DNA from 3 places in the Erwinia sp. E_sp_B01_1 genome. Region 3 is predicted to be linked to each of the others. Evidence: predicted binding sites of a transcription regulator. Region 3 holds the regulator's gene; each other region holds the start of a gene.
The links. Region 3 encodes CRP, which controls carbon source genes, mostly activating them, when cyclic AMP is high. Its sites were predicted from a motif close to ATGTGANNNNNNTCACAT; they were not measured.

Region 1 (10,772 bases), 1.0 Mb from region 3:
TAAAGGGAGATCGCTTCAGCGATGCTCTGAAAAAGTTCCATTGTCTGTTCCTTGATTAACTACGGACCGGTTGATAAGCGGCCATATATGCGCTGCTGTGGCTGGAATAGAAAAGCTGACCCTGCTGAGCTTTAGATGCATTTTTGGGTAGTAGCAGATCAATACAGGAAAGCGGCTGCTCTTTTTCTGTTGGCAGATAGATGCGGTAAAGAATGCTGTCTTCACCTTCCCACGCATTAGCTACAGCACTGAGTGGGGCATCAGCCTTACGGTTTCCGCTGCTTTGATAATTACGGGTAATCCAGACCCGCGGATCGGTTTCCACCCTGGTGTCATCTTTCAGCACTTTAACCGGGGAGATGGTTACCAGATGTTGGTTAACCAGTCCTGCCCATGCATGACCGTTCATATTTGGCAGATAATCTTTGGTATCGTGCGTCTCAAGTGGCTTACCGGTGGCCAGATTTTTGGCCAGTCCTGCCACGCGTGCATTGTCCGTCAGGCAGTTTCCTGTCACCGCACTGGCATTAGCCTCGGAGATCAAACTAAACCCACTACTGACAGGTTTCAGGTTTGCGGCCAGCGGTATGGTTGAGCCGGTGACGGGCTGGCCGCCAAAATCAACCCAGTTTTTGCCATTGGCTGTTCTGGAAGGAGCAGAAGCCGTCTGAACAGTCTCTTCCGTTTTAGAAGCTTTAGTCGGTTTGCTGGTAATTGAAGAAGATTTCTGTTTTGCCGGAAGTGATGCTTTGCGTGTAGATGAGGATGTTTTAGATCTTGCAACAGTGTCCGCTGACTGGGTGCCATAGCGGAGATAGGCGAGGTTATTACCTTCCTGCTCAACACGTTGCTTCAACAACGCCTCGTTAGCCAGACCGACAATTTCTACACGTCGGTTGGCTGCCCGTCCGGTGAAGGTAGTGTTGTCTGCCACCGGGCGTGATGAGCCAGCGCCCTGGAAATAGAGATGCTGAGGATTTAAACCAGCCTGTTGCAGGATACGTCCGACGCTTTGCGCACGCTGTTCAGAAAGCTTCTGATTCCAGCTTGCGTTACCGGTGGCATCGGTATGACCCACAATCAGTACCACGCCATTTTGATCGCCTTGCTTCATAGCCGCAGCAATTTTTCTGACCTGACGCAGCCCGTTAGCCGAAAGCTGAGCGCTGTCTGTGGTAAACATGCCGTTATCTTCAACCTGCGCGACGAGACCGACATTTTCTTTGCCGCTTTTTTCCTGAGACTGCAACGGATGGCTGTCAATTTTCATATGTTCTTCGGCTGCTATCTGGGCCAGTGCTTTTTCGCGATTCTGCCAGACATTCCCTGCAGCACATCCGGCGATCCCTCCGATCAGGCCGCCAGCAACAGCTTTCGTAGCATCTTTGGTGACCAGATAAGTCAGTCCTCCGCCTAATGCCGCACCACCAATACACCCGATGGCCGTGCCATAGTTTTTGCCAGCTTCCTGCAAACTGGCACAGCTTGAAGACAGCATCACCACGGCTGCCAGCAAACAGATTTTCCCTGAATACGTGCGTTCCACTTTCTCTCCTTTATCCTTGTCCATCCCAAAAAGTAAAATTCATCTGGCTTTATCCGCATCTGAAAAGGATAAAGCACTGAATAAAACGCGGTCTGAGTTATAACCAGCATTAAGCCGCATCAGGAGAGTATTCCGGAGCAGAATATAAAAAAGCTGGATAATAAGGTGACTGAATAAAACCCTGTATTAAGTCAAACCAATATGCGTTGTAAAGCCCCGCTATAGAAAAATGCGAGACCGGAAAGTCTGCGATCAGTAGAATGATAACGTGATGTTATTATTACCTATTGATAAACCAGTACATTATTACGATCTGACGACTTAATGTCCAGAAGTAACAAAGGCTAAAAATGAGACTGATATCCATTTTCGGAAGGGGTGCTCATATTATCGTCAGTGCCGGGTTGACCGCCCGGAAGATAAGAGCAGACCGCAGGATGCCATGAGAGTATATAATCCGCTGGATGATGATAATCTATGAAGGAAGTTATCGGCAGTTACTGGTAATTAATTAATCTTTAAAAGGCGAGACGCAATTACAGCCTGATTTTCTCACTCATCAGCAGAAAAAATCAGGCCGGGGGTCTCGCTCCGTCATCTGTTATTCAACGGCATCACCAGGAAATTACCTGGCCCCGTACCCGTCGTGCCCCGACAATCCCGGTAAAATCCTGGACCTGCCGTTTGCTGGCAGAGAACTTACACACGCGCATGTTGAAGGCTGGTTAAGATTTTGAGTGATTTATTTTGTTTGTGTTTTCTTTCATTCTTTTTTATTGCCCTCTCTTTCATTGTAATGATTTAATCCACATCGGTAATCTTATCAAAAAGGAATTGATATGCCGAGAACCTGTCATTTTTCACTCAATGGAATGCCTTCCTCCTTGCTTCAATGCTATGGCATTGGAAGCTTCCCCGCTTTTTCTGGTCAGAAACAAGGTGTTAATAATGCCAGTCTTACAGCCGTTAAAAATATTGGGCCTCTCCCTCAGGGGCGATATTATATTGTAGGTCGCCAGTCTGGAGGCCGTCTGGCGGAATTGCGGGACAGCTTTCTACGATATGGTTATGGGACTAACCGGAAGGAATGGTTTGCACTTTACCGGGCTGATGGGAAGATTGACGACTGGACTTTTATTAACGGCGTAAAACGGGGTAATTTCCGTCTGCATCCAGTTGGCCGATGGGGTTAAGTGAAGGATGTATTACCCTTATTCATATTTCAGATTTTGAATATCTTCGTGTTCAGTTACTCAAAACGAGCATGATTCCTGTGCCGGGGTCGTTTCTTCAGGCTTATGGAACAATACAGGTGGATTGATGAAAAAGTGGGTTTTGCGAATCTGCGGGTTTTTGGTGCTGCTGGTTGCCATGAACTTTGCTGTTGCCTGGGTATTACCCCGGGCTATACCGGATCTGACAGCTTTACTGGGGGAGTGGTGCAACTCTGACGGCGTTGAGCATACTGCCGATCTACTGGTGGAGTTCACTTTTCTTATTGCACTAATTTTCACTGTTTTGATATCGGGATTAATAGCCATGCGTTTACCTCGTAAATAGAACATGGTGATATCGATGGCTAACCTGACTGTACAGCGCCTGCAAAACAGAGCTTCCCTGCTCCGCAGTTATTCTCAGTGATGATGTCCGGACGCTATCTTCGGCATGCTGGCCGGGTCGGCATCTGGCTTCTCCGCTTCAGCCACCAAATCACACTGCTTCGGCAGCGTGGCGGCAATAATCCCCGCAATAATCAGTGAGGCGGCAAGGGCGCAGATAGCGGCACTTTGTCCCCAGAAGGTGATGACAATACCCACCAGGAAAGGACCGCAGAAGCCGCCCAGATTCCCCAGGCCGTTAATCACGCCGCGTGCGCTGCCCGCCAGTTCAGGCGAGGCAATGCGGCCAGGCATCGACCAGAACGGGCTGGTGGCGGCCTTCAGGAAGAAGCCACAGCAGACCAGGGCAATATAGGCGGCGACCACATGCTGGTACAACACCACGGAAGCCAGCAGCGAGGCGGCGAAGCAGAACAGGGAGATCATCACCCACTGGCGGCGCTTGCCGGTTTTGTCGCTGATTAGCGAAATCAGGTAAATCCCGGCGATGGTTGCCACAAAGGGCAGTACCGCCAGCATGCCGACGTTGGCCATGTTGGCTCCGGTCAGGTTTTTCAGAATACTCGGCAGCCACAGCGTGTAGCCGTAATCCCCGGTCTGGTAAAAGAAATTCAGCAGCACCAGCTTCATCAGCCCCCGGTTTTTGAACACGTCGGTGAGTTTTGCTTTGCCCACCGGCGCTTTTTTGCGGCGCTCATTACGTTCGCGGCTCAGCTCTTTAATCAGATACTCTTTTTCACGCGCGGGCAGCCAGCGTGCTTCTTCCGGCCGATCGCTGATCACCAGCCACCACACCAGTAACACTGCCGCAGAGAGCAGGCCTTCGATGATAAACAGCCAGCGCCAGTCAAAGGTATTGATGATCATCCCGGAGATGGGCGCGGTGAACATGCCTCCCAGCGGGGCGAACATCATCACAAAAGCATTGGCGCGGCCCAGCTCTTTCTCCGGGAACCAGTTACTGACCATAGTCAGCACGACCGGCAGCATTCCCCCCTCAGAAATCCCCAGAACAAAGCGCAGCGCCAGCAACTGCCAGTGGTTGGTGACAAACCCGGTGGCGATGGAGACCACCATCCAGGCCGCCAGCGACCAGGCGATAAATTTCTTGCCGCTGCCGTTTACCGCCACCCGGCCACCCGGCACCTGCAGGAACAGATAACCGATAAAGAAGATGCCGCTGGCGATACCGGCCATCTGGCTGGAGATCGCCAAATCCTCCTCCATGCCGCCGGGCAGGGCAAAGCTGATATTGACCCGGTCCATAAACGACACGATGCAGGTGATCAGGATTGGGGCTATTACTCGCAGCCAGCGTGTGCCGGGGATTTTTTCGTTCATCTGAAGCCCTCTGAAACAGGAAGTGAAGCGGCGTTCGTCCAGCAGGAACTGACCACCAGCTGATAAGGCATGCTTACTATTAAAGGGGTTTCTGAGTATTAAGTTGAGAGCCAGCTCACACCAAATCGTGTTAGTAAACTGTGTTACCAACGGCGTGATCGGGGAGGGGAAATCGGGCTGATTAAATGGTCGATCCCATCGACAGCCGGTAATGCAGATCCACACGCTCAATAGTGGGGACATTGTTGATCTTCTTGATCAGGATCTCGGTGGCGGTTTTGCCCATCTCAAAGCGCGGGGTGATTACGCTCGCCAGTTTAGGCGTGGTGACCTGACCAATCTCCAGGCCGTGAAAACCGGCAATTGCCATCTCGTGGGGCACAGCTATGCCAGCCGCCAGACACTCCTGAAGCACGCCAACGGCCAGATCATCGTTGGTGCAGAGGATGCCGTCCATCTCCGGATACATCTGGCGGGCCAGGGTCATCATCCCAGCCCCGGTGGAAACCGAAGAGACTTTTTTCGGGGCGATGCGCCCGGTCGGCAGGCCCGCCGCTTCCATCGCCTGGCAGTAACCGGCATAGCGCTGTTCATCGCGCAGATCGGACATGGAGCCGAAGTAAATGACGCGCCGCTTGCCGCTGCCGGTAAGCATGCTGGTCATATCAAAGCCCGCCTGGAAGTTGTCGAACCCCACATTTATCCGGCCTTCAGTTGTGGTCAGTCCCATCACTTCCGCCACCGGAATGCCCGCTGCTTTAAGGTATTTTTCCGCCCGCAGGGTATGTACCGATTCGGTCAGTAAGAGCGCCTTAACGTTAAAAGCCAGTACGGTGGCGATCTGCTCTTCTTCCCGCTGGCTGTCGTAGTCGTAGTTGACCACCAGCGTCTGATAGCCCATTGCGGAGGTCACGGACTCCACGCCAGCCAGCAAATCGGAGAATATCTGGTTATTGAACGAGGGGATCAGCACGCCGATACGGGGCAGGGCATTACCCGCGATGGCGTGATTATCCGGGTCTGGCTCGTAACCTACCTCGGCAATCACGCTGGCGATGCGTTCAGCCGTGTCCGGTTTGACCTTTTCAGGGGTGCGAAGATAGCGGCTGACGGTCATCTTTGTTACCCCAGCCAGGGTAGCGATATCATGTAAGGTGATACGTTGGTTTTTCATTCTGCTCTGAGGATCGGCCGGGGAAGCCTGACATTATGCCTGCTGCAACCCTTAAAGGAAATTGGATAAAGTGCGGGTTCGGCGCCTCGCCAGCGGACAAAAGCCGTTGCCGATCACAGCAAAGGTAACCTGGTTTAGTAACACGGTTTTAAGTGAGCCGCATCACAGTCTTGCACGATGAAAACCCGTGAGATAGAGCCTTACCCGCGCGAGCCACTGGCTGGTCATCCGGGAGCCCTTCATTTTGCAGGGTGCCACTATCCTGTGAAGTCTGACCGCTTTCGCCCTGAAGCAACGGAGCAGTAACCATGAATTTATTCAGCTTAGATAACAAACGTATTTTAGTGACCGGCGCAGCGCAGGGCATCGGCTTTATCATGGCGCGCGGCCTGGCACAGCATGGCGCGGAGATCATCATCAACGGCACTTCGGAAGAGCGGGCGGAGAAGGCGGCGATGAAGCTGCGCGAGGAAGGGTTTATCGCGCATACCGCCGTCTTCAACGTCTCCGATCCAAAGGCGGTGGAAGAGGGCATTGAAAAGATTGAATCTCAGATTGGGCCAATCGACGTGCTGTTCAATAATGCCGGTATTCAGCGCCGCCATCCTTTTACTGAATTCCCGCTGGATGAGTGGAATGACATCATCGCCACTAATCAGACCGGCGTGTTCCTGGTTTCGCAGACCGTGGCGAAGCGGATGATCACCCGCAAATCAGGCAAAATCGTTAATATCTGTTCGATGCAGAGCGAGCTGGGGCGCGACACCATCACGCCTTATGCCGCGGCAAAAGGCGCAGTGAAGATGTTAACGAAAGGGATGTGCGTGGAGCTGGCGCGTTACAACATTCAGGTTAACGGTATCGCACCGGGCTATTTCGAGACGCCGATGACCAAAGCGCTGGTGGATAATTCCGAGTTCACCGAATGGCTGTGCAAGCGCACGCCTGCCGCCCGCTGGGGCAATCCGGAAGAGCTGGTGGGTGCAGCCGTGTTCCTCTCCTCCAGAGCTTCGGACTTTGTGAACGGGCATCTGCTGTTTGTGGATGGCGGGATGCTGGCAGCGGTATAAGGTGGGATGCTGGCCGCGCGACGGGGATAAAAAGGGGAGTCCATACGGTTCTCCTTCAGACTGCTGACGAACCTGAAGCGATGGGAGCCTGTGCCTTGAGCAAAGCATCACGGGCCATGGACGGCCCGTGCTGAGCTGCCACGGACGGCGCTTTTTGCGTCTTTGCGAGAGGCACAGGCTCCCTGAGCCTGCACTTTGCCCATAGTCTGAAGGGGAGCCCTGCGGCTCCCCTCGTTATCAACCCCGGCTGCGCTTCCTGCGCCACGCCAGCACAATAATCACTATCAGCACCAGCGCGACCAGGCCACCCGGCACTAAATAAGGCTGGGCCTGAGCCAGCAGCGGTGGATGCCCCCCTTTACGCACCCACGCCACATCGCCCGCAGTCACGGTCCCGACCGGATTACCGTAATTCTGACGCACAAAGTTGCTGATATCCGCCACCTGCTGATCCGACAGTTTGTCGACGTAAGAAGGCGAACTGAAGCCCGGCATCAGCACATCGCCATCCGCCGTTTTACGCTGCACCCCAAACAGGATCGCGGAGATCAGGTTGTTGGGATTTTGCAACCCGGTGGCGGTGTTGTGGAACAGCGAAGGGTAAGCCTGATTTTTGCTGCCTGCACCATCGGGCTGATGACAGCTGGCGCAGTTGCCGCTGAACAACGTCGCGCCGTTGGAGAGCGTGTGGTCAGCATTATTCGGGTTACGTCCGCGAATGCTGTCCTCCACATCCATCGGCTTGCCGTAAGAGAAGGCAGGCTGGGTTTCACCCCGATCCCGGATGGCCGGGGTACTTTTCAGGTAAACCGCAATCGCTTTCAGATCGCTGTCCGGCAGATATTGCAGGCTGTTTTCCACCGCTTCGGCCATGCCGCCTGCCGCCTGATTTTTCCCTTCTGCCCGCCCGGTTTTCAGGTACTGCACCAGCTCGTTATCGCTCCAGCCGCCAATGCCACTGACCGGATCGGCAGTGATATTCGGTGCGTACCAGCTCCCCAGCGGCCCGCCAGCCAGCGGATGCGCGCTCTCTTCCTGCATCAGCACACCACGCGGCGTGTGGCAGGTATTACAGTGCGCCAGGCTGTTAACCAGATAGTTGCCCCGGTTCCACTCGTCACTTTTGCTGGTATCAGGCTGATAACGTTGCCGATCGGCAAACAGCAGGTTCCAGAACTTCATGCTGAAGCGCAGGCTGAACGGGAAAGGCAGGCTGGTCTGAGGATTAGCCTGATCCACCGGTTTTACGCCGTGTTCAAAGTAGTAATACAGCGCATGCAGATCTTCATCGGTCATCTTGCTGTAGGAGGTATAAGGCATCGCCGGATAAAGCTGAGCGCCATCGGCACGCACCCCATCCCTTACCGCCGCAGAAAATTCGGCTTCGGTATATTTCCCGATCCCGTCAGCAGAAGGTGTGATGTTGGTGGAGTAAATCACGCCCATCGGTGAAGCAATCGCATAGCCGCCTGAAAAGGCCGTTTTACTGCCGGGTGCGGTATGGCAAGCCTGACAGTCGGAAGCCGTGGCGACCAGCTGGCCTTGTTGCATCAGGCTGGCATCCAGTGTGTCGGCAGAGGCAGGCAGGCTGAATCCCACCGTGGTCAGCGCGGCCAGTACCAGAGAGGTTAAGCGTTTCATATCGCCCCCTTCAAACGCATCGCCATATCCTGCGCGGCTTTCAGGGCAAGCGCCGCCATGGTCAGCGTACTGTTGACCACGCTGGCCGACGGGATAGCGCCGCCACCGGGCAGCCACAGGTTCTCATGGTCGAAGCTTCGACAGTTACCGTCCACCACGCCCACTTTGGCGTTTTTGCCCATGATCACGCCGCCCATAATGTGGTTGTTGGCGTTCAGCCCTTTGCTGATGTTGAACTCTTTGGCTTCGAACAGCTGGCCGATATGCTCCAGCTGCGCATGGGAGGCTTCCGCGCCTTTACGCACGTAGTCGCCCACGTCGTAGTAAATATCGGGGCAGGGCAGACCGTGCGGATCCAGGCGGGTTTTGCTCAGCGTTAAGCGGTTTTCAGGATCGGGCAGCGGCTCCAGGCTGATGGAGAGATCCACGCTGTGTACGGCACGATAGCGGATCTCCTCATCCAGCGCTTTGCCCACCAGCCCTTTCGCCAGCGACTGATTCGTGGCGGCCACCACGCGGGAGATGTTGTTAAGAATGACTTTGTTGGCGGAATAGTCGCGGCGGAACTCACCGTCACGATAGCCGACCATACAGCTGCTCTGCGCCGGGCCGCGACCCAGCCAGACAGGCTCTTTGGTCAGGAACGAGCAGTGGAAGCCGGAGTGATCCATCATATTGCGCCCGACCATATCGGAGCTGTTGGCAATCCCGGTGGGGTTAGCGTCATTGGCCGCCATCAGCAGCAGACGCGGCGTCTCAATGCCGTTGCAGGCCAGCGCAAAGGCTTTACCTGTGGCTTTGTGAGAAGCGCCAGAAGCATCCTTCCAGTGCACTGCCGTAATACGGTTGTTGCTGTCCGTATCAATCCTGTAAACCACCGCTTCGGCCAGCACCACGGCGCCACTGCGTTCCGCGCGTTCGATATGGTGAATGCCGTTGTACATCGCACCAATCGGACAAATCGGCTGACAGTTATTGTTGCCGCAGCAGGTCGGGCGGCCCTCCCACGGACGGGTGCTGCGTCCCTGAGGGATCGGCACCAGGTTATAGCCGTGCGGGTTAACCACGCTGGCGAAATAGCTGTCGCCGTGGGCAAAGGGCACCATGTCCATCGGGTAAGGCTGGCTACGTTGAGAAGGGGACTGACGGGCAGGATCGTGCGGCCCAGCCACGCCGATTTCGTTTTCAGCTTTGCAGTACCACGGCTCCAGTTCGTCATAGGAGATCGGCCAGTCTCGCCCTACGCCATATTTTGACTGCATCACAAAGTCGCTGGGATCGTGACGCCAGCAGGAAGCCGCCCAGTGCCAGGTGGTACCGCCCACGGTGCGCAGATAACCCTGTTGAAAACTGGAGGCGTTCGGGCCGGTGACGTTAACGTAGTTATTGGGCGGAAAATAGAGCGGCGCAGGGGCAAATTTCGACTGGGGATACAATCCCTGGAAATCCGATCCGGCGCGGTTAGCAAACGGCATATTGCGCCAGTTTTCCACCGCCTGAGCGCGTTCGATCCGCAGACCTGCTTCCAGGACCAGCACCGAATAGCCCTGGCTGACCAGTTCATTCGCGACCATGCCACCGACAATGCCTGATCCCACGATCACAATATCCGCGCTGGCATCGCCCTGCGCAGTAAATACGGGTTGTTTCATGTTTTTTTAGTCTTATTTTTAAGAGGTTTACAGGCTGGCAATCAGGCCGTCGTTTTCGTCAGGAAGGGGCGCTGTCCACCAGATCGGGCCGTTGCCGCAATAGGTAGGCACTACCAGGCCATCGCTGACTGGCTGATACATCAGCGCCTGCTTATAGGCGACCAGCGTGCCGTGGTAATCACTGCCCACCGTGCCGGTGTACCAGGCGGTGACGATCTGATAAAGAAACTCGTTGAGTCCGGCCTTGCGGGCTTTGTCCATCAGGGTTTGCGCGCTGTCACCCGGCGTCAGCAGTTGCACCAGACGGTTTACCCTGGCAGTAAACTGCCTGTCGGATGTGGCAAAAACTTCATAGAAACGGGCCGCCAAATCACTGTGGATATGGGTATGTTCGGTGATGGCCTGAGACAGGGTAATAAAGTTTTTTACCGGATCGGCGGCGCTGAGCAGGCTGGCCGAAAAGGCACGGGAGGGCAGACTGAACAACGCGCCCGCTACGCCCAGATTGACCGCGCCCAGCAGGAACTTACGGCGACTGGAACCGGTTCCATTTCTGGGCGCAACAGTGGCAAGGTGAGTTTTAAACAGCGTCATGGATTTCCCTGAAAAACGGTGAGCATAAATTGAGACGAAGGTCACAATTATTACCCGGAAGAAGTGTGTTTGTTAATGGGATTTTGCGAAGGTGTGATTGATTTAGCTCTAAATGATAAATTTGTTACAGGGAAA
Region 2 (10,772 bases), 840 kb from region 3:
CAATTGACGTTCTATCAGACGAATTGCAATTTTATAACAGACCATAGTCACTGCAGCGCTGATAACAAGCAATGCAATACCAACGAAACCCTCTACGTCGTTCTCACCAAACAGACCTGAAAACTTGTTCCAAAAAGCGTATTCACCCTTTGTTACCGGATCTGAGGGCCGGACAAGCAGGAAAGTGAGAATAAAAAACCCTGACCCAAGTAGAATTTTAAGACCCGCTGGGACATGTCGGACTGCCATTCAAAATCACCTCAATTGTTCCATAAGACATTAAGCCATTCGGCAACTTCACCTGTTGGGTGGACAGCAGATATTGCCTGATTGCTAAGAAGTCGGTGCGGTGCTGAAGTGTGATGCAGCCAAGCGATACCCCCATTGGCCCAGGAGGGTGAAGACGGAAGTTCCCTCTCTCAACACCGTTAATCCACGTATGATCGTCGATTTTACCGTCATCTCTGTAGAGAGCAAACCACTCGTGTTTGATTACCGGCGTAGATGTTGGCCATGAATACATATCGTGGAGGTCAGTGCGAATCACACCTTTCCATCCCCCGCCAGGTCTTTTAACTATATGATAGCGGCCGTCTGGTATTGGCCCTAAGTCCGGTACACCAATACAGCCAGCACGATTTCGGTACTGGTCTTTACCAGAATAAGCCATAAATGTGCCTACGCCATACATCAGCAGCGGGCTGAAATTTGCTTCATTCACGACGAATTTTCCTTGAAGCGTCACAGGTAAAACTCCTTTATTCGTTAATCCATAAACGATAAAAGGATTCTATCAACTCATTTCATTAATTTTTGTGTGGGATAACCCTTTTCCTGAACTTTTATTACCTGCACGATTTTTTCCAACCGATCCTTTGAAATAATCCCAAATACCTGAAGACAACATGCCTTTCCCACAGACAACACAAAAACCGATGGGAAGGAAGAGTGGGTTGATAAGCAAAGCGTCCCGGCACATGGACGTGCCGGGCCGAGCTGTCAGGACGACGCTGTTTGCGTCTTTGTGTTCAACCCACTCTCCCTGACCGTACCGCCCAATCTGAAGACAACATGCCCTTCCCACAGACAACACAGAAGCCCGAAGAAATCACGCCCTTCCCACAGACAACACAAAAGCCTGAAGAAATCACCCCCTTCCCACAGGCCCAACTTGAGCCCGCGGGAAGAAAGAATGTCGCCAGGAAGTTACTCTTCTTTCTCGATTAGCAGCGTCTCCAGCAGATCCAAATCGTGCAGTAACTTCTGCATTGTTTCGTTGCTGATTTTCTGGGTAGCGCGCAGGTGATACAGCTCGCCGCGTTCGGCGCGCAAAGCCGTCAGGCGGAAGCGGCGCTCAAGATTCTCAGCGAACAATGAACGGTCGAGATCTTCTTTGCCCACCACCCTGCGGCGCAGATTACCTGTCACCCTTGAACTCACCTCTTTAATCAGCTCAGGATCGATATTCTCTTCTGTATCCGCTACCAGACGCTCTTCCATCTTATGCAGACTCTCGATGGCGGTACCTGCCATCACGGCACGGGCCATCTGCACTTCATGGCGGTGAGCGGTTTTGTCATGCCCGTCGATGCCACGCAACAGCAGCGGCAACAGGATCACGCCCACCAGCAGCGAGAACAGGATCACGCCGGTGGCAAGGAACACCAGCTCGTAACGCGCCGGGAAAGCATCGCCATTGCTCAGGAACAAGGGGATCGACAGCACACCGGCCAGCGTAATTGCCCCACGAACACCAGCAAAAGAGGCAATCAGCAGCTCACGCATCGAATAACTGGTGAACTCCATCGGCTTCTTCTTCAGCAGACGTTTACTGATCAACTGCATCATATACAACCAGCTGAAACGCACTATCATCAGCGCGGCATAAATCAGCGCTACAGACAGCACCAGCATCCAGAAATCCACATTGGGGTCGACTTCTGCCTGGGTCACGGAGTTATGCAGAATGTCCGGCAACTGCAGACCCAGCATCAGGAACACCATGCCGTTGAACACAAACTCCAGCATCTGCCAGACGCTGTTAGCACGCAGACGCATCGCCAGCGGAGCCTGACGGATTATCCCGGAACGGGTAATAGTCATCCCTGCGGCCACAGCGGCCAGAATGCCCGACACGCCAATGTGTTCCGCAATCAGATAGGAAGCGAACGGCAACAGCAGCAACAACACGGTCTGCGTTGCCGGGTCATCTCCGCTCCAGCGGCTGAACAGACGCAGTGACTTACCGTACAGCCAGCAAATAGCAATCCCGGCCAGCAGGCCGCCAATCGCCACTTTCAGAAACTCAATCGTGGCACCTGAAACGGTGAACACCATAGTGCCCATCGCTACGGCAACGGCAAACTTCAGGGAAACCAGGCCTGATGCATCGTTCATCAGCGCTTCGCCCTGCAGTATTGACATGATTTTCTTGGGTATCCGCCCTTCTCCCACAATACCGGACAGCGCCACGGCATCGGTAGGTGAAAGCACTGCCGCCAGCGCAAACGCAGGTAGCAACGGAATGCCTGGCACCAGCCAGTAAATCAGGTAGCCAATCCCCACCACGGTAATAAGCACCAGCACCAGCGCAAGGCCGATGATCTCTCGTCCGTGGTTAAGAAATTCACTGGTGGGGGTTTTCCAGCCATCGGCAAACAGCAGCGGCGGGATAAACAGCACCAGAAACAGCTCCGGATCGAAGTCAACGTGCAGGCCAAACGTCGGCCAGGCAAGCAGCGCCCCCAGCGCGATTTGCACCAGCGGCAACGGGATTTGAAAAGGTATTATGCGTGCAGCAACGCCGGAGAGCGAAACCATCAGCGTTAAAATGAGAATGGTAAAGAAAATTTCCATGCGATTTTTTTACGTCTCCCTGTGGAGGACCTGTGTCCGGGTGAAAAAGCGAACTGACTGACCAATAGTAAAACAAAATTGTAAACGGTTTAAAAACAGGAAGTGCGCTATCCGGTCTTAAAATTCCGTAACAGCCAGAAACGATAACAATGTGCAGGTAAAAATGGCAAGAAGACAGAGACAGGGCACGTCTGAATTTGCAGGGAGGAGAGAAACGGGGCCGGCTGGCGGCCCCGGAAGGGATCAGATTGCCCAGCCACCAGCATAGAAGGCGACCAGCGCCACCGCGATAATTACCGTGCCGGCATTCAGCTTACGCCATTCACCCGCAAAAATACGGCCAATCACCAGTGAACCGAAGCCCAGCATGATGCCGGTAACGATGTTACAGGTCAGCACAATAAATACCGCCGACAGCAGGCCGGACATCGCATCCACAAAATCATCGAAATCGATTTTAGAGACGTTGCTCAGCATCAGCAGGCCGACATACATCAGCGCAGGCGCTGTGGCATAGCCCGGCACCAGATAAGCCAGCGGAGAAAGGAACAGGATCATCAGGAACAGCACGCCAACGACAATAGCGGTCAGGCCCGTCTTGCCACCCGCTGCCGTTCCGGCCGCAGATTCGATATAGACCGCCGCAGGCGATGCGCCGACCAGCCCGGAGAAGATGCTGCTGACAGAATCCGTGGTCAGCGCTTTGCCGCCGTTAATGATTTGATTGTCTTTATCCAGCAGGTTGGCCTGCCCTGCTACGGCACGGATGGTGCCGGTGGCATCGAAAACAGCGGTCATCACCAGCGCCAGCACGCTTGGCAGGACGGCAGGTTGCAGCGCGCCCAGAATATCCAGGCTGAATACCAGCGAATTGCCCTGCGGATCCTTCAGGCTTGGCATGGCAAACAGCCCCTGATAGGTCACTGCCGGATCAAAAATCAGACCGAGGATGGAGATAGCAATGATAGTCAGCAGGATGCCGCCCGGAACGCGCAGCTTCTCCAGACCGAAGATCACCGCCAGCCCCAGCATTGACATCATCACCGGGAACGAGGCGAAATCACCCAGCGCTACGGGCAGGCCCGGTGCAGGGTTTTTCACCACCAGCCCAACGCCGTCCGCCGCGATCAGCAACAGGAACAGACCAATGCCTACACCAGTACCGTGCGCCACGCCCATCGGCAGATTACGCAGGATCCAGGAACGGATGCCGGTGGCGGAGATAATGGTGAACAAAACCCCCATCAGGAACACCGCACCCAGCGCCACCGGCACGCTGATATGCTGCCCCAGCACCAGGCTGAAAGCGGTAAAGGCGGTCAGTGAAATGGCACAGCCAATAGCCATAGGCAGATTAGCCCACAGCCCCATAATCAGTGAACCAAAGCCCGCAACCAGGCAGGTTGATACGAACACGGCAGTAGGCGGAAAACCGGCTTTCCCCAGCATGGACGGGACAACGATGACCGAATAGACCATGGCAAGAAAGGTGGTGAGGCCGGCTAAAATTTCCTGACGGACCGAACTGCCGCGCGCAGAAATTTTAAACCAGCTGTCCAGCGAACCGCCGGGCTGGTGAGAAGGAGTCGACATAGTGAAAAATCCCCTGAGATTTCTTATGAGTTATTGATGCGTGACGCATGAAGCAGGACCAGTTCAACGTTTCACCATCCCAGGACGCACTGTTCACAGATCGCAAAAGCCTCAGACTGAAGCGGCGATCGGAAAAAAGGCAAACGTTTACTACGACACGCATGGTGCTGCACTATTTAAAAGGCAAACGATTATCCAGCGTTTAATAGTGCCTTTTCAACTCCTGTTCGCGCCTATATTTGCACAAACTCTGAGCCAGCCCTCCACGAGCGTCCTTTCGCCGCAGGCAGAAGTGACTCTATCTGGCCTGCCTGCATCGTCGTAATAGCAATTTCTTATGCTGTTTTCAGCCCTCTCCGGACCTGAAACGCTGGGGGATTTTCAGGGGAAAATAATTCAGCTAAGCCTGATTTCTCCGCCCTTTTGCAGGGCGCGATGCCAGGCTGCCCGGTTTTGTATTTTATCAAGCCAGGCCTGAATCGCAGGGGAATCAGCCGCTCCGCCCCTTGCGCTCATAGCCTGAAGCGGGAAGCTCATCTGCACATCAGCAATACTGAACTGCGGGCCGGCAAACCAGCCGTGCGTGGTCAGGTGGTGTTCAATGAAATCCCGGTGCGTGGCCAGTTGCTTATCCAGCCAGGCTTTCTGCACGCCCTGACCAAATGCGTTGCCAATGGGCCGCAGCAGCCACGGCACCGGCGGTTTCCCCATCCGGCCAAAGATCAGTTTCATCACCAGCAACGGCATCACTGAGCCTTCGGCATAATGCAGCCAGTAACGAGACTGAAGACGCGCTTCCTCGTCATGAAGTTTCAGCCTGTTTTCTGCGTCATATCGCTCTGCCAGGTACTCAAGGATCGCGCCAGATTCCGCAATCACCCGATTTTCATCTGTGATAACCGGGGATTTGCCCAGTGGATGCACTTTTTTTAGCGCGTCAGGAGCCAGCATGGTGGATTCACGCTGATACAGTTTGATCTGATAGGGGACTTCTAACTCTTCCAGCATCCAGAGCACGCGCTGCGATCGGGAGTTATTCAGGTGATGAACGGTGATCATGCACGAACCTTGTGTTAATGAGTGTCTGTTCAGTATAGCCCGCTGCGTATAACCTGAAGCCGTCCTGCCCCTCCATCACTCACGTTCAGATTCCAGCAGGATGGCGCCGGTTCCGCGCTCGCTTAACAGGTCTCCCGGGTTACGCAGCGGACAATCCTGCATTGATAAACAGCCACAGCCGATACAGCCATCCAGATCGTCCCGCAGCCGGGTCAGGGTTTCGATACGGCGATCCAGCTCCTCGCGCCACTTTTCCGTCAGCACTTTCCACTCTTTCGCTGACATACGATTACCTGCCGGAAGCTGCATCAGATGATCGCCAATGGTGGCCAAAGGAATACCAATGCGCTGGGCAATCTTCACAATCGCCACGCGGCGCAGCACATCACGGTGGTAGCGTCGCTGATTACCGGCATTGCGGAAGCTGCTGATTAAGCCTTTGCTTTCATAGAAATGCAGTGCAGAGACTGCCACACCACATCGCTGGGCCACATCGCCGGGGGTCAGTTCTCGCTTGTTGGGGCAGTTGCGACTTTTTTTCATTTAGCTCTTTACCTCAAGTTAACTTGAGGAATTATACTCAGCAGCCATTGAGAAGGCGAAACGTAATTTTCTTACCAGGGAGAAGAGCAGTATGCATGACGACATCATCCACACCCTTACCGACTGGATTGAAAATAACCTTGATAAAACGCTGTCGATTGATGAGGTCGCTGCGAAGTCAGGCTATTCGAAGTGGCATTTGCAGCGGATGTTCCGCACCGTGACGCGGCAGACGCTGGGAGAATATATTCGGGAGCGGCGACTGACGCTGGCCGCAGAAGCTCTTCGTCAGACGCAGCGCCCGGTGTTTGATATTGCGATGCAGTACGGCTACGACTCGCAGCAGACCTTCTCGCGCGTGTTCCGCCGTCAGTTCTCACAGACACCTACTGCGTACCGCCATACCCTGCGTCGTCAGTCACTGACGCGCCAGGCCGGTTACAGCTTTGACTGCAGCGACTTTGCCGCAGCGGCCAACTGATGAGGGCCGCTGGCCTCTCATCAGGCCCCATGATGAATGTCAGAAACGGCCCGCGGATCCTGTCCCCAGAATGACGGGGAAAAATACCAGCCGCCGCCCAGCTCTTTGATGTGGTACATCGCCGCATCGGCCTGGGCGATCATCGCTTCACCCGAACTGTGATTTTTAGCCAGCGCCACGCCAATACTCAACGACTGTGCCACCATTTTGCCGTTCTCCAGCACGATCGGTTCGCGCATCGCTTCAATCACATTCTCTGCCACTTTTGCCGCCTGCTCACCGTTCTCAATCCCGGACAGCAATACGGCAAACTCATCGCCTCCCAGACGGGCAACCAGATCTTCTTTGCGTAAGCGTTCGCGCAGGCGCTGAGCAGTCTGCATCAGCACGTTATCACCAGCCGCATGACCATAGGTGTCGTTGACCGCCTTAAACCGGTCACCGTCAATAAAGAGCACGGCAACCTGCCCGGCCGTCAGCAGGTTGCCCAGCAGTTTATCCAGCTCCAGCTCGAACGCTTTGCGGTTAGGCAAACCGGTGAGCGCATCATGCAACGCCTGATGAGCCAGCGAATCGTTCTCGCGCTGAAGATGATGCTGCCACTCCGCCAGTTCCTCCATCAGGCTGTTGAAATCACCGCTCAGCTTGTTCAGCTCAGCAATGGGAGAGGAGGGCACGCGCTGCGAAAAAGCCCGGCGTTTGCGGACATCATGCGCCACTGAGGCAATATTTTGCAGCCCGGTGACAATCCCGGCGTGCATCCGGCGCGACAGCCAGCAGGCCAGCAACGCCGCGACCAGCAGGCTACCGCTGAGCCAGGTCAGCGCCTGGCTAAGGTAGTGCAGCACCCGGCTGGCATCCCCCGTCAGCCAGACCTGCCCTATCTCACGGTTGGCATGCATGATCGGCACTTTTAATGTCTCCGGGAACAGCCAGTGGGTAACCAGTTCTCCTGCCCCCTGTTTATTGCGGTTCACGCCCGGCGAGGGCCAGTTGACCAGGATCCTGCTGTTGGCATCGACCACCTTTGCATTGGCAAAGGCCGTTTTGGTGCCGATTTGCCGGATAATTTCACTGGCCGATGCGGCATCTCCATTCAGTAATGCAGGCTGCACACTGTAGCCGATGGTGGTGGCGACCAGCTGCAGGTTATTTTCGGCATAGCTGCGCAGGGCAAACATTGAGAGCACCGACATCGAAATCCCGCTGAACAGCAGCGAAACGATGATGATGACCAGATGAATGCGTTGCAGATACTGTTTCAGCGTCAGCAATGGTTTCGTGCCGGCGCGCCCTGAAGAGTGATCAGGCATGCTTACTCCCTCGCCCTGATGGCGGTGATTTAGCCCTGGACACGCAGATTATCGTAGTCAGCAGCCCCGGCCTGAGCCAGAAGATTGCTGCACGGCCTGATACAGAGTGCAAGAGAGGTTCCTGGGGGGTGTATCGGGCCTTTCGGCCCCAAATAGCCAGTGAAAAACACAAAGGCTCCTTTATTTTTTTTAGCGCTACATGAAGACATTTCGCTCAGGCGAATTTTTAGCGAGCTTTATTCAGGGTGCAAAATCCCCGCCCCTCAAAAATGGAAGGGAATGAGTTATAAGGTTTTTTCTTGCAAAAAATCCTACATTCCATTGGTGCGTTGTACAACTTTTCGCGGGTAAGATTCATCCCAAAGGTGTGATTTGACTTAAGTCACGCCGTAAAAATCCTTAGAAAGGATTAAGTTTTCTTCAAAAATTTCCAATGCTGGCAATATCAACAATCTGTTTTTGCGGAAGTTTCAATAGCGGCAAATCAATATCGTCATTTTCAGCGCCAGGAAATCTTATCTTTAATAATAATAAATACTATCATTTAGCGTCTCATAAATTCGCTAACTTACTTATATCAAAAATAAAACCTTTAAAATTACCAAATTAATTTTCTTCACCTGTATATCAGGCCTGGAAAAATAGCTCAGTGGCACTTTCTTCAAATTATGAACAGCATTATTCCCAATATTCAGGAATAAATTACGTAAACCTCAGTAAGTAAACGGCTATATTTCTGCGCAGCAAAAAACTACCATACCAGGTCTAAATTTTGTTCAAATTTTAAAATCGAGTGATATAATGTGACCGTCATCACATTTCTGTAAGCAGTAATCGTTGTTCAGAGGCCAGCTTACCTGGCAACTAGCCGTCTGAACGGGTGATGATAAAGCCTCTTGTCAGGGCAAAATTTTCAGAATGGGAAACAGCTATGGGTACCTTAACCGCCAGCCTGGTCTTGATGAGATGGGAACTGGTTAGTGCAGTGATGATGTTCTTTGCCAGCACTTTCAACGTGAAGTGCCGTAAAACCAGCCATAAGGGTATGGCCTTCATCTTTACCGGCGTGGGTATCGGCATGTCATGCTGGTTCGTCACCGGGCTGCTGGGTATTACGCTGAGCATGGAAAATCTGCATAACTTCTGGCATATCACTAAAGACGTTTTTATCGATGTGATGAGCCACACCCCTACTGATTATCCCCTGCCCTGAAAACAATCAAGCCGTTTTCTCTGAGAGGAAACGGCTTGTTAATGCTTCGGTTGGCATTACATCTTTTTAAAGGCAACCGGCAGTGGTGTTACATCTCCTGAGTTTTGTTTCAGTTTTGCGGCCTTACGTTCCTGCAGCCACATATCACCCATCATCTTATCCAGCCCCATATCCAGCCCTGTCACCATTCCTGCGCCTGGCGTAAAGGTCAGTTCACCAAAGAAGATCTGACCTTCGCAGATGTACCAGTCCACGCGCACATAGTCGAAGTCGCTGGCCAGTTTCTGACTCAGCGCCAGCGCTTTTTCCAGCGTTTCCCTGTCACTGCTGATATCCAGCCCGGTGTCACGGATCTTGTAGAAGCACTGTTCCAGACTGTTGACGTAGAAGTTCATCGACAGCGGTGCATCACCATTACGGTTGTAGATGATTTGCAGCACATATTCAAAGTTGCCATCTTTCTTGTTGAACATGTGGAATTTGTAATCGACGGCTGCCAGCTTGCCCTCGCCCACATACTCTTCAACCAAAATCCGCGGTTTGATATAGCGATAGTGAATTTCACGGGACTGGTGCGAAAAATCACATTTCAGCCACTCATCACAGCGCTTGATAAGCAGCTGCTTTTGAATACAGTCTGGCTCTTCAAGCAGGATTTCTACCATACCTGAACCGTGGTTCGGTTTAATTACGGTGTTTTTAAGCGAGCTGAGCCCCAGCAGCGTTAGCGGATTATCCGTTTCATGCAGCAGAGGAATTAAATATTCTTCACCGATAGTTTTTGCAATGTAGTCGCGCACAAGTACTTTATCCGAAAGGTTCCCATAACGAACATAGTCGCCGGTGACAAATTTGCGATACAGAATCTTCTCATTAAATAATTTTGGCTGGTGTATGTTAGGCAACCGCTTAAATCTGTGAAAATAATGAACTCTGTCCTGATAGGACCAGGGCATTTTTTTAAGCAGGTATAAGACGCCTTTTCTCAATTCTGACTTGAGTTTTAACATTTTTTACCTCATTTGTAAGTTTTGTAGTTGAGTGAGGAAAGCTGTATTTTAAGAATGACGCCATTCTTAAAGAAATAATTCATTACGGTCAGGGAGAGCAACTCGGTGACAAGTACGCTCCAGGCAGCGCCTGTTAATCCCCAGAAACGGATGAAGAACCAGTTGGTTACCACGCTAATTACTACCAGCAGGACGATCTTAACCAGTAAGTAATTGAAACCACCTTCCTTTACCATGTAGCGATAAGCTACTGTTCCCATTGCCGAAAAGCAGGTTGCTAACGACAATAACGTAACGAGATTTCCCGATTGTGTGTAGTCTTGCCCATAAAGGGTAGTGATGATCTCTTCACCATAAAACGCGATGATAAGAAGCATCAAAAAGGATACTGCTATTACATAGCCATTCAGTCTCGAAGCCAGTTTTACTGCCACATCCGCACGCTCTCTGAAAATCTCAGAAAAACAGGATGTAATGATCGCCACCGGAATAAAAATCCACGAAGCGGAAATGGTATTGGCTGCGGTAAAGAGGCCCAGGTCGTGCGCTGAACCTACTCCTACCAGGAAAAACTGAGCCAGTTTGACCTGAATCGAGATAAACACGCTGGAGATAGCCAGCGGCAATCCGGCATGTAACAGGTATCGCAAATAACTTCTGTGCTTACGCTTAGGCGGTGGAGTGATGCTGTTAGCCTGATAAAA
Region 3 (10,772 bases):
AGTCGGCATTGGCATAATGCTGCGTCACCCGGTTATCCCAGATAGCAATATCATTCTCCTGCCAGCGCCAGCGAACCTGAAACTCCGGTTTGGTGATATGGGCAAACAGGAAGTTCAGCAGCGCATCACTCTCCTTCTGACTCAAATCCACAATGCGGGTAGTGAAGCCCTCGTTCACAAACAGCGCCTGTTTGCCACTGACCGGATGCGTGCGGATAACGGGGTGTTGCAGCGGAGGATTCTTTTCTACTGCCAGCTTCCAGCGCGCATGTTCTTCTTCACTGCCACGGTGTTTGAATTCCTGGAAAGATTTGGTGAAATCATGCTCCGCCCGGAGCCCGCTTAACAGCACTTTAAAAGGTTCGGACAAAGCCTCATAAGCCGCTATTCCACTGGCCCATAATGTATCTCCACCCGTCTCCGGCAACTGTTTGGCCGCCAGAATCGCACCCGCTGGTGGGGTAGTGATAAAGGTGACGTCGGTGTGCCAGTTATCATTGTCAGGTGGATTATTATCATGGGTATCCAGCACGATAATCTCTTCCACATCCGGCGCGTGTGGGTAAACCGGATGAATATGCAGATCGCCAAATCTGGTGGCCAGCGCACGCTGCTGCTGAGGCGTGACAGGCTGATCGCGGAAAAACAGCACCTGGTGACGGATCAATGCATGCCAGAGCTGTTCAAACTGCGCATCGCTCAGCGGACGGCTTAGATTAATGTCGGAAACCTGAGCACCGATATAGGGGCCAAGCGCGGTAATAGTCAGACGTTCGTTCATGAATGTACTCCATGCCAGGGGGTCAGACGGCGTTGTAAAGCACGCAAACCCAGTTCAAGGGTGAAAGCGATCAGGGCGATAACGGCGATCCCGGCCAGTACCACATCCGTCGCTAAAAATTCTCCGGCAGACTGCACCATAAAGCCCAGTCCACGGGTGGCAGCAATCAGTTCGGCAGCGACCAGTGTTGACCAGCCCACGCCCAGCCCGATGCGCAGTCCGGTGAGGATTTCCGGCAAAGCTCCCGGCAAGATCACCAGCCACAACACCTGCCAGCGGTTGCCTCCAAGAGACTGTGCGGCGCGAATACGAACCTGCTGAGCACTCTTCACCCCCGCCAGCGCGGACATGGCGACAGGTGCGAAAATCGCCAGATAGATCAGCAGGATTTTTGAGGTCTCGCCAATGCCGAACCAGATCACCATCAGCGGCAGATACGCCAGCGGAGGCACAGGCCGGTAAAGCTCAATCAGGGGATCAAGAATGCCGCGAGCCGTCTGACTCAGGCCCATCAAAATGCCAACTGGCACGCCAATCAACACCGCAGCCAGCAGCGCTATTAAAATTCGGCTCAGACTGGCGGCCAGATGCTGCCACAGCGTGGCATCCATAAATCCCTGGGAACCGGCAATAGTCAGCAGCTGATGAAAAACCTGCTGCGGCGCAGGCAGAAAAAGCGGTGCAATCAGCTGCAGTTCAGTCACTCCCCACCAGATGGCAAGCAGGACCAGTAGTGTTGCCGTGCTCAGCGTAAACTGCCTGCTGAAAGGCCAGCTCAGACTGCGCTGCACGGTTTTTTCCGTCGATAACAGGCTCATGAAAATACCTCACGCTGCTGAAAGACCTGGCTCAGAACGTACTCCCGACGCTCAATAAAAGCGGGGTCGGATTTGATCGCCCGGCAGGATTCCCCGGCTGCGTAGCGGCGGCCAAAATCAAGCGGGATCCGCTCAATGACGGTACCCGGCCCCGGTGACAGCAAGATCAGCTCGCTGGCCAGGAAAATAGCTTCTTCAATATCGTGGGTAATCAGCAGGATCTGTTTGCCACTTTCCCGCCATAACGTCAGCAACAGCTCCTGCATCTGTTCACGGGTAAACGCATCCAGTGCGCCAAAAGGCTCGTCCAGTAACAGCAGTTGAGGATCGGCTGCCAGCGCACGGGCGATCCCGACGCGCTGGCGCATGCCGCCGGATAACTGCCAGATAAAGCGCTTTTCTGCTCCTTCCAGCCCGACTTTCCTCAGCATCTTCCGGGCAATATCCCGGCGAGGCTCTTTCACCATCCCCGCCAGCTGCAAACCCAGCGCGACGTTATCCAGCACGTTTCGCCAGGGCAATAACCCTTCATGCTGGAAGACCACGCCACGTTCTGCACCAGGTCCGTTTACGGCTTTGCCATCGAGGAGAATGCTGCCGGATTCCGCAGGCAGAAAACCGGCAATCAGATTAAGCAACGTGGTTTTGCCGCAGCCTGAAGGGCCTAATACCACCAGCAGTTCGCCGCTGTCGATCGACAAATTGATATCCTGCAGCGCGAGGTGCCCTTCATAGCGGGCCGTCAGATGCGAAACTGTCAGCATGGGATCCCCTTAATCACTCAGCAATTTGCTTAACAAAGCGATCGGTAACATAGTCGCTGTAATCACTGGCCGCCTGAAGCACCTTGCCCTGAGCTTTGAGGAATTTAGCGGTATCGATAATGGCCTGATCCACGGGTTTCCCCAGTTGCTCCACCTGTTGCCGGGCGGTGAGATAGGTATTGCCCTTAACCAGACCCGGAACCTGGTCTTCCGGAACACCGCTCAGACGCGACAGCTTGCTGAGGTTATTACCGTCTTTCAGCCACTGTTCCGGATTGTCGAGATAGCCTTTTTGCGCCGTTAACGCACTACGGGCAAATGCGGTGACCACTTCAGGATGCTGCTGCGCAAAATCTTTGCGTACTACCCACACATCCAGCGTCGGTGAACCCCACTCGCCAACCCGTGCTGAATCGGTCAGGACTTTGCCCTCCTTCTCCAGTTCATTCACCGCTGGCGCCCAGACGTAAGCGCCATCAATGTCGCCCCGTTGCCAGGCAGCAATAATTGCAGGGGGCTGAAGATTAACAATTTGAAGTTGATCGGGACGGATGCCCCAGTGTTTAAGCGCTGACAGCAGGCTGTAATGCGTGGTGGAGATGAACGGCACCGCAATGCGTTTGCCGAGCAGATCTTGCGGACTGCTGATAGTTTTCTTCACTACCAGCGCTTCAGAATTTCCCAGCTGAGAGGCCAGCAGGAAGACCTCTATGGGCACCTGCTGACTGGCGGCCACCGCCAGAGGACTGGATCCGATATTGCCAATCTGCACGTCCCCGGAAGCTAACGCGCGCACCACGCTGGCTCCACTGTCAAACTTGCGCCAGTCCACTTTCGCCCCGCTCTCTTTGGCGAAGGTATCATCAGCCTGAGCGATCTTGGCCGGCTCCGCAGAAGTTTGATAAGCGACGGTGACATCCACCGCTTGTGCGCTGAGTGCCGACAATGAAAGTGCCGCCGCAATAATTGTAAGAGTGAATTTTCCCGCCATAACCTGCCCCGGTAAGTGATCGTTATTGTCTGAATAACGCCTTTGTAACCGAGAGCAATCATCGCGATAAAGTAATTAAAAATTATCTTTTATAACCATTCATCCTTAGAACAATCACTGGAAACCAAAGCTTAAAAGCGGATTTAAGCCATAAAAAAACCACCGCGTGGCGATGGTTCTTTCAGAAAGCGTCTTCAGCGCCAAATCAACAGGACGCAGGCGGCAGTCAGGAGACCCATTGAGAGGTTAAAAACGGTCCAGGCGCGACGGCTCCGCAAAATGCGGCCAATCAGCGAACCGAAGCCCAGCCAGATCAGGCCTGAAACCACGTTAACCAGCGCCATACCGATGCTGATGGCCATGACGGAATGGCGATACTCATCCCCTGCCAGGCTGAAGCTGGCGACGGCACCCAGCGCCATTAGCCAGGCTTTGGGATTAATAAGCTGCAGCAACCCGCCCTGCCAGAACGGCATCGGTGCGGCAGGTGCGCTACTGGTTTCCAGTTTCTCATAGGTTGCCGTGGCTATTTTCCACGCCAGCCAGAGGAGATAGACACTGCCAGCTATTTTCAAAAAGAGATGCAGCGAAGGATAGAGCAGAATCAAGCCGCCAATCCCAAAGGCGACCATCAGCAGCATCACCTGCATACCGAGCATGATGCCGATCAACAGCCACAATGAGCGCAAAAAACCAAAATTGGCGCCGGAGGCGGTGAGTAACATATTATTAGGGCCTGGCGTAATGGCTGCGACCCATAAAAAGCCCAACATTGATAAAAATAAACTCAGTTCCATATGAAACGGGTGCTCCTCACCCCCTGACCAGAAACGAACTTGTCGAAGCTAGCAATGTGACAGGGATCCTACAAGCATTTTGAACATGAATTTTAATCACGGAACAGCCCTGCCTTTCAGGCCGCTGGCTGGCATGAGCAATGCCCATCTGCAAACGATTTTGCCACGGCTGATTCGCCGCCGGATTGAGCTGCAACCTCACTGGCAGCGCCTGACGCTTCCGGATACGGATTTTGTCGATCTGGCCTGGAGTGAAGATCCCGCTGGCGCTAAACATAAGCCCAGGGTTGTGCTCTTTCACGGGCTGGAGGGAAGCTTCCACAGTCCCTACGCGCACGGACTGCTGCAGGTCTGTAAAGCGCGGGGCTGGCTGGGCGTGGTGATGCATTTCCGTGGGTGCAGCGGCGAACCGAACCGGCTGCGGCGAATTTATCACTCCGGCGAAACCAGCGATGCCCGCTTCTTTCTTCAGTGGCTAAGGGAGGAATGGGGAGCGGTGCCTACCGCTGCTGTGGGTTTCTCTCTTGGGGGAAATATGCTGGCCTGTCTGATGGGTGAACAGGGGAATGCCTGCCTGCTTGATGCCGGAGTGGTGGTTTCTGCCCCACTGATGCTTGAACCCTGTAGCCTGAAGCTGGAACAGGGATTTTCCCGTTTCTACCAGCGCTATCTCCTCAGCCTGCTCAAGCAGAATGCCGAGCGTAAATTACTCGCCTGGCCCGGAACGCTGCCCATCGACCTTCCGCAGCTCCGGGCGTTGAAAAAACTGCGGGATTTTGATGACGTTATTACGGCCAGAGCGCACGGATTTCTGGATGCAACAGACTATTATCGCCGCTGTAGCGCGATGCCTTTACTGCCCGGCGTGGCAAAACCTTTGCTGATCATCCATGCTAAAGACGATCCCTTTATGACCAGCGAGGTCATACCCGCTGCCGGCCTGCTGCCTTCCAGCGTCACTTATCAGCTGACGGAGTATGGCGGCCACGTAGGATTTGTCGGCGGCACCCTGCGGAAACCGCAAATGTGGCTTGAGCAACGTATACCTCAATGGCTTTCAACCTGGCTGGACAACTAACGTGATTATTCCCTGGAAAGATTTAGACGCTGAAACTCTCGATAACCTGCTGGAAGCCTTTGTGCTGCGGGAGGGCACTGACTATGGCGAGCAGGAAAAGACCCTTGAACAAAAAGTTGCAGACGTTCGCCGCCTGCTAAACAGCGGCGAAGTAGTGCTGGTGTGGTCAGAACTGCATGAAACAGTAAATATTATGCCTCGTGGCCAGGTGACCGGTTAACAAGGCGGTTTAATGCACAGAGATGACACCTGTGCGTTAAACATGGTACCAATGCTGGATCGATGTGATTTTTTTCAGGGAGGTATGCCATGTCAGCCAAACATCCGGTCATCGCGGTGACCGGTTCCAGCGGAGCGGGAACCACTACCACCAGCCTGGCTTTCAGAAAAATTTTCCAGCAGCTGAATCTGCATGCTGCAGAAGTCGAAGGTGACAGCTTTCATCGCTACACCCGTCCTGAGATGGACATGGCCATCCGTAAGGCGCGCGATATGGGCCGGCATATCAGCTATTTCGGTCCCGAAGCCAATGACTTCGCGCTACTGGAACACACCTTTGCTGAATATGGCCGTAGCGGCAGCGGCAAATCGCGTAAATACCTTCACACTTATGATGAAGCTGTGCCGTGGAACCAGGTTCCGGGCACCTTTACGCCGTGGCAACCCCTGCCTGAACCTACCGACGTTTTGTTTTATGAAGGCCTGCACGGCGGTGTCGTGACGCCTACCGATAACGTTTCACAGCATGTTGACCTGCTGGTCGGCGTGGTCCCCATCGTTAACCTGGAGTGGATCCAGAAATTAGTGCGCGACACCAGTGAACGGGGGCACTCCCGCGAGGCGGTAATGGATTCGGTAGTGCGCTCTATGGAAGATTACATTAATTTCATCACCCCACAGTTCTCGCGCACACACATCAACTTCCAGCGCGTCCCCACTGTAGATACCTCTAACCCCTTCGCTGCGCGAGCCATTCCCTCGCTGGATGAGAGCTTTGTAGTGATCCACTTCCAGGCGCTGGAGGATATTGATTTCCCCTACCTGTTGTCGATGCTACAGGGGTCTTTTATCTCCCACATCAATACATTAGTGGTGCCGGGTGGAAAAATGGGGCTGGCGATGGAATTGATCATGGGGCCGCTGGTGAAACGGCTGATCCAGGGGAAAAAATTGAGTGATGCCCCGACAGTGCGGGGCAGCAGCAAAACGGTGATGCAGTGACTTATCCTGTTATTCAATCACTTCATAACTGTGGGTGATCTCCACGCCCTTTCCTAACATCAGCGCAACAGAGCAATATTTCTCAGCGGAGAGATCCACAGCACGCGCTACGGCCTTATCAGCCAGCGCTGCACCGCTGACAATAAAGTGCATATTGATATGGGTAAACAGGCGGGGTGCTTCCTCACGGCGCTCTGAAGTTAGCTTAACCTCGCAATCCCTGACGTTATGACGGCCCTTCTGCAGGATGGAAACCACATCTATTGCGCTGCATCCGCCCGCGGCCATCAGCACCATTTCCATCGGGCTTGGTGCCTTATCGCCTGAATTCCCATCCATCAACACCTGATGTCCCGATGAGGATTCTCCCAAAAACGTTAACCCTTCTACCCACTTTACCCGAGCCTGCATAACAAGTTCCTCTAATTCATTCAGTTAACCTCAGATTACGCTTTACCCTGAAAAACGGCAATGCGGCAGTTTTCGCACTATGCTGAAGCGAGACAACAGAAGACACCCATTGAAAGCTGTGCTACAAACAAAGCTGTAATATATTCGTCAGTACTCTACATGCATGACGAAACGGGACGACATAACGAGCCAGGCTTTTGACAGAGGCCCGAATAAATTTCCTGATGGGAAACGCTTGACTATTTCAACGCCTGGCAGGGAACTCTGCCCCTGTATTTAGGCACGATTACAACAGAGGATAACAGCGAATGGTTCTCGGCAAACCGCAAACAGACCCGACACTTGAATGGTTCCTGTCACATTGCCATATTCATAAGTATCCCTCCAAAAGCACGCTGATTCATCAGGGTGAAAAGGCGGAAACGCTCTACTACATCGTCAAAGGCGCAGTAGCGGTACTTATCAAGGATGAAGAAGGCAAAGAGATGATCCTCTCTTACCTCAATCAGGGTGACTTCATTGGCGAGCTTGGCCTGTTCGAAGAGGGTCAGGAACGCAGCGCGTGGGTACGTGCGAAGACAGCCTGTGAAGTGGCTGAGATCTCCTACAAAAAATTCCGTCAGCTGATTCAGGTTAACCCTGACATTCTGATGCGTCTCTCTTCACAGATGGCGCGTCGTCTGCAGGTGACTTCTGAGAAAGTGGGCAATTTAGCTTTCCTCGATGTGACAGGTCGCATCGCGCAAACCCTGCTGAACCTGGCGAAGCAACCCGACGCCATGACGCATCCGGACGGCATGCAGATCAAAATCACCCGCCAGGAAATTGGGCAGATCGTTGGCTGCTCACGTGAAACGGTAGGGCGTATTCTGAAAATGCTGGAAGATCAAAACCTGATCTCGGCACACGGTAAAACGATCGTTGTCTACGGCACTCGCTAATCGGCTCTGATCCACGGCGCAACAGTTACTGTTGCGCCGTTTTATTTGGTACGGAGTGATGTGGCGTCGAATCATTTATCACCCAGAAGTTAATTACGCACTGCGCCAGACGCTGGTGCTCTGTTTACCCGTGGCTACAGGATGGCTGCTGGGCGATTTGCAGAGAGGTTTACTCTTTTCCTTAGTGCCTGCCTGTTGCAATATTGCTGGTCTCGATACGCCTCATAAACGTTTTTTCAAACGCCTGATTGTCGGCGGAAGCCTGTTTGCCTTCAGCAGCTTCCTGATCCAGTACCTTGGCGGCCATGCCGTTCCCCTGCCGGTTATTCTCTTTACGATGGCGATGCTGCTGGGCATTACCGGGGAGCTAAGCCCGCTGCATGGGCGTTTGCTGCCAGGCTCGCTGATTGCTGCAATTTTTACGCTGAGTCTGGCCGGACGTATGCCCGTCTGGGAACCGCCGATGCTCTATATTTTGGGCACAATCTGGTACGGAGTCTTTAACTGGTTCTGGTTCTGGCTGTGGAAAGAGCAGCCGATGCGCGAAACTCTCAGCCTGCTCTACCGGGAGCTGGCGGGCTATTGCGAAGCCAAATATACCCTGCTGACCCGGCTTACCGATCCTGAAAAGGCCCTGCCTCCGCTGCTGATACGACAGCAGAAAGCTGTCGACCTGATCACCACCTGCTATCAGCAAATGCACATGCTGTCAGCTACCCGTTATAACCATCATAAACGGCTAACCCGGGCATTTCAGGTGGCGCTGGATTTGCAGGAACATATCTCAGTCAGTCTGCATCAGCCGGAGGAGGTGCAAAAACTGGTTGAGCAGAGCCATGCTGAAGCGGTCATTCGCTGGAATGCTCAGACTATAGCTGCCAGGCTGCGTGAACTGGCCGACGATATCCTCTATCACAAGCTGCCCAACCGTTTCACCATGGAAAAACAGTTGCAGGCGCTGGAGAAAATTTCGCGTCAGAATCCGGATAATCCGGTTGGGACCTTTTGCTATTACCATTTCAGCCGTATCGGACGGGTGTTGCGCACGCAGCGCCCTCTCTATCAGCGGGACTTAATGGCCGATCGGCAACGCCGGCTGCCTCTGCTGCCCGCCATCAAAAGCTATCTGTCGTTGAAATCCGCAGCCCTGCGAACCGCAGGCCGGTTCGCCGTGATGCTGACCTTTGCCAGCTCCCTGGCGCTGTTCTTTAATCTGCCAAAACCTTACTGGATCCTGATGACGGTGATGTTCGTCAGTCAGAATGGCTACAGTGCCACCCGGGTAAGGATCCAGCACCGTGCGCTTGGCACGCTTGCCGGGTTGGTTATTGCGGCTATAACCCTGCGACTTCAGGCACCGGAATCGATCGTCCTGCTGGTGATGCTGGCGATCACCCTGATCAGCTATCTGTTTATCCGTAAGTTCTACGGCTTTGCCATGATCGGTTTTACCGTCACCGCCGTTTACTCTTTACAGCTCCTCTCGCTGAATGGGGCAGATTTCCTGCTGCCCCGGTTGCTGGATACGTTGATGGGCTGTCTGATTGCCTTTGCCGGCATGGTCTGGTTATGGCCACAGTGGCAAAGCGGTCTGCTGCGACAGAATGCGCACGATGCGTTGGGCACTTATCAGGATGCGTTACAGCTTTTACTGGGGAATGAGCAGGATCCGGTGAAGCTGGCTTACCAGCGCATAAAAGTAAATCAGGCTCACAACGCGCTGTATAACTCGCTGAATCAGGCGATGCAGGAGCCGGGATTTGATCCCAGTTATCTTTCCGATATGAAACTCTGGGTAACGCACAGTCAGTTTATCGTTGAGCATATCAATGCCATGACCACGCTGGCGCGCGAGCACACCATGCTGACCTCTTCGCTGGCAGAGCGCTATTTGCAATCCTGCGAGGTGGCACTGCAACGCTGTCAGCAGCGACTGGAATATGATGGCCCCAGCTCTGAAGCTAACGTGCTGGATTCACAGGTGGAGTTTCATCAGGGGCCGGTCACCATTCTTGAAAGGCATGTGAAGCGTATTCTGGGGCATCTGAGCGTGATGCATACCATCTCCTCACTCGCCTGGAGTTCACGTCCGCACCACGGACGCTGGCTCTCACGCAAGTTAAGAAAATCGTCCTGACTGCTTATCCTGTGCTGCCTGTACGGTGAGATGAAAGAGGGCCTGACAGCCGGTCTGCAGGGGGCGGTACGAATGCAGGTGTGAGAGAGCGGCATGGCGTGGAAAGGGATCTGATGCAAAATTTGAGCTGATGGGAAATCCCCAGGGAGCTGAGCAGCTCAGCTCCCTGTCGGTCTGTTAAGCCAGCGCTTGTTCTACCGCTTTAGCAAAGCGGGCCATGCCCTCTTCAATATCAGTAGGTTCAATTACCAGCGAAGGGGCGAAACGGATCACATCCGTTCCGGCATTCAGAATCATCACTCCTTCCGCTGCGGCGGCATTCAGAATGTCCCGCGCTTTACCTGCATGTTGCGGCTTCAGTGCGGCACCAATCAGTAACCCTTTGCCACGAATATCGCTGAACAAATCCAGCTTCACATCGAGGGCCTTCAGTGCGGTGACAAACTGCTCACGGCGAGCTTCCACACCGCTCAGCACCTCTTCGGTGTTGATAATATCCAGCGCGGCTTCTGCTATGGCGCAGGCCAGCGGATTACCGCCATACGTGGTGCCATGAACGCCCGGCGACATAGTGGAAGCGATCTCGTTGGTAGTCAGCATCGCACTGACCGGGAAACCGCCGCCCAGCGCTTTAGCGGTGGTGAGGATATCCGGCTGCACGCCATAATGCTCATAAGCAAACAGCTTGCCGCTCCTGCCCATACCGCTCTGCACTTCATCCAGCACCAGCAGCGCCTGATGCTTATCACATAATTCGCGCAGCCCCTGCATAAACTCCAGAGTCGCTGGCATCACGCCGCCCTCGCCCTGAATCGGCTCAACCACAATGGCAC

Region 1: a site for CRP is predicted at 5,831-5,848, ahead of idnO (gluconate 5-dehydrogenase). Genes of this name have one in related genera too.
Region 2: a site for CRP is predicted at 8,647-8,664, ahead of VRC33_RS20385 (YjcB family protein). Genes of this name have one in related genera too.

What each region holds. Positions count from the first base shown of each region.
Region 1 covers NZ_CP142208.1:4,167,180-4,177,951, reverse strand. Annotated here, with positions in the region: gene VRC33_RS19445 (hypothetical protein) at 1-41, opposite strand, end outside; gene VRC33_RS19440 (OmpA family protein) at 56-1,546, opposite strand; gene VRC33_RS19435 (DUF2778 domain-containing protein) at 2,386-2,739, shown strand; gene VRC33_RS19430 (hypothetical protein) at 2,867-3,106, shown strand; gene VRC33_RS19425 (MFS transporter) at 3,181-4,506, opposite strand; gene VRC33_RS19420 (LacI family DNA-binding transcriptional regulator) at 4,688-5,680, opposite strand; gene idnO (gluconate 5-dehydrogenase) at 5,989-6,750, shown strand; gene VRC33_RS19410 (cytochrome c) at 6,988-8,391, opposite strand; gene VRC33_RS19405 (GMC family oxidoreductase) at 8,388-10,043, opposite strand; gene VRC33_RS19400 (sugar dehydrogenase complex small subunit) at 10,071-10,637, opposite strand.
Region 2 covers NZ_CP142208.1:4,376,397-4,387,168, forward strand. Annotated here, with positions in the region: gene VRC33_RS20350 (DUF2778 domain-containing protein) at 218-745, opposite strand; gene VRC33_RS20355 (Na+/H+ antiporter) at 1,207-2,856, opposite strand; gene VRC33_RS20360 (NCS2 family permease) at 3,100-4,449, opposite strand; gene VRC33_RS20365 (glutathione S-transferase) at 4,846-5,508, opposite strand; gene soxR (redox-sensitive transcriptional activator SoxR) at 5,584-6,051, opposite strand; gene soxS (superoxide response transcriptional regulator SoxS) at 6,143-6,532, shown strand; gene VRC33_RS20380 (diguanylate cyclase) at 6,553-7,845, opposite strand; gene VRC33_RS20385 (YjcB family protein) at 8,777-9,058, shown strand; gene VRC33_RS20390 (ATP-grasp fold amidoligase family protein) at 9,115-10,068, opposite strand; gene VRC33_RS20395 (polysaccharide biosynthesis C-terminal domain-containing protein) at 10,077-10,772, opposite strand, start outside.
Region 3 covers NZ_CP142208.1:407,681-418,452, reverse strand. Annotated here, with positions in the region: gene tauD (taurine dioxygenase) at 1-781, opposite strand, end outside; gene tauC (taurine ABC transporter permease TauC) at 778-1,599, opposite strand; gene tauB (taurine ABC transporter ATP-binding subunit) at 1,596-2,363, opposite strand; gene tauA (taurine ABC transporter substrate-binding protein) at 2,377-3,354, opposite strand; gene VRC33_RS01825 (LysE family translocator) at 3,549-4,151, opposite strand; gene VRC33_RS01820 (hydrolase) at 4,237-5,229, shown strand; gene VRC33_RS01815 (YheU family protein) at 5,231-5,449, shown strand; gene VRC33_RS01810 (phosphoribulokinase) at 5,539-6,450, shown strand; gene VRC33_RS01805 (OsmC family protein) at 6,460-6,861, opposite strand; gene crp (cAMP-activated global transcriptional regulator CRP) at 7,170-7,802, shown strand; gene VRC33_RS01795 (YccS/YhfK family putative transporter) at 7,861-9,939, shown strand; gene VRC33_RS01790 (aspartate aminotransferase family protein) at 10,117-10,772, opposite strand, start outside.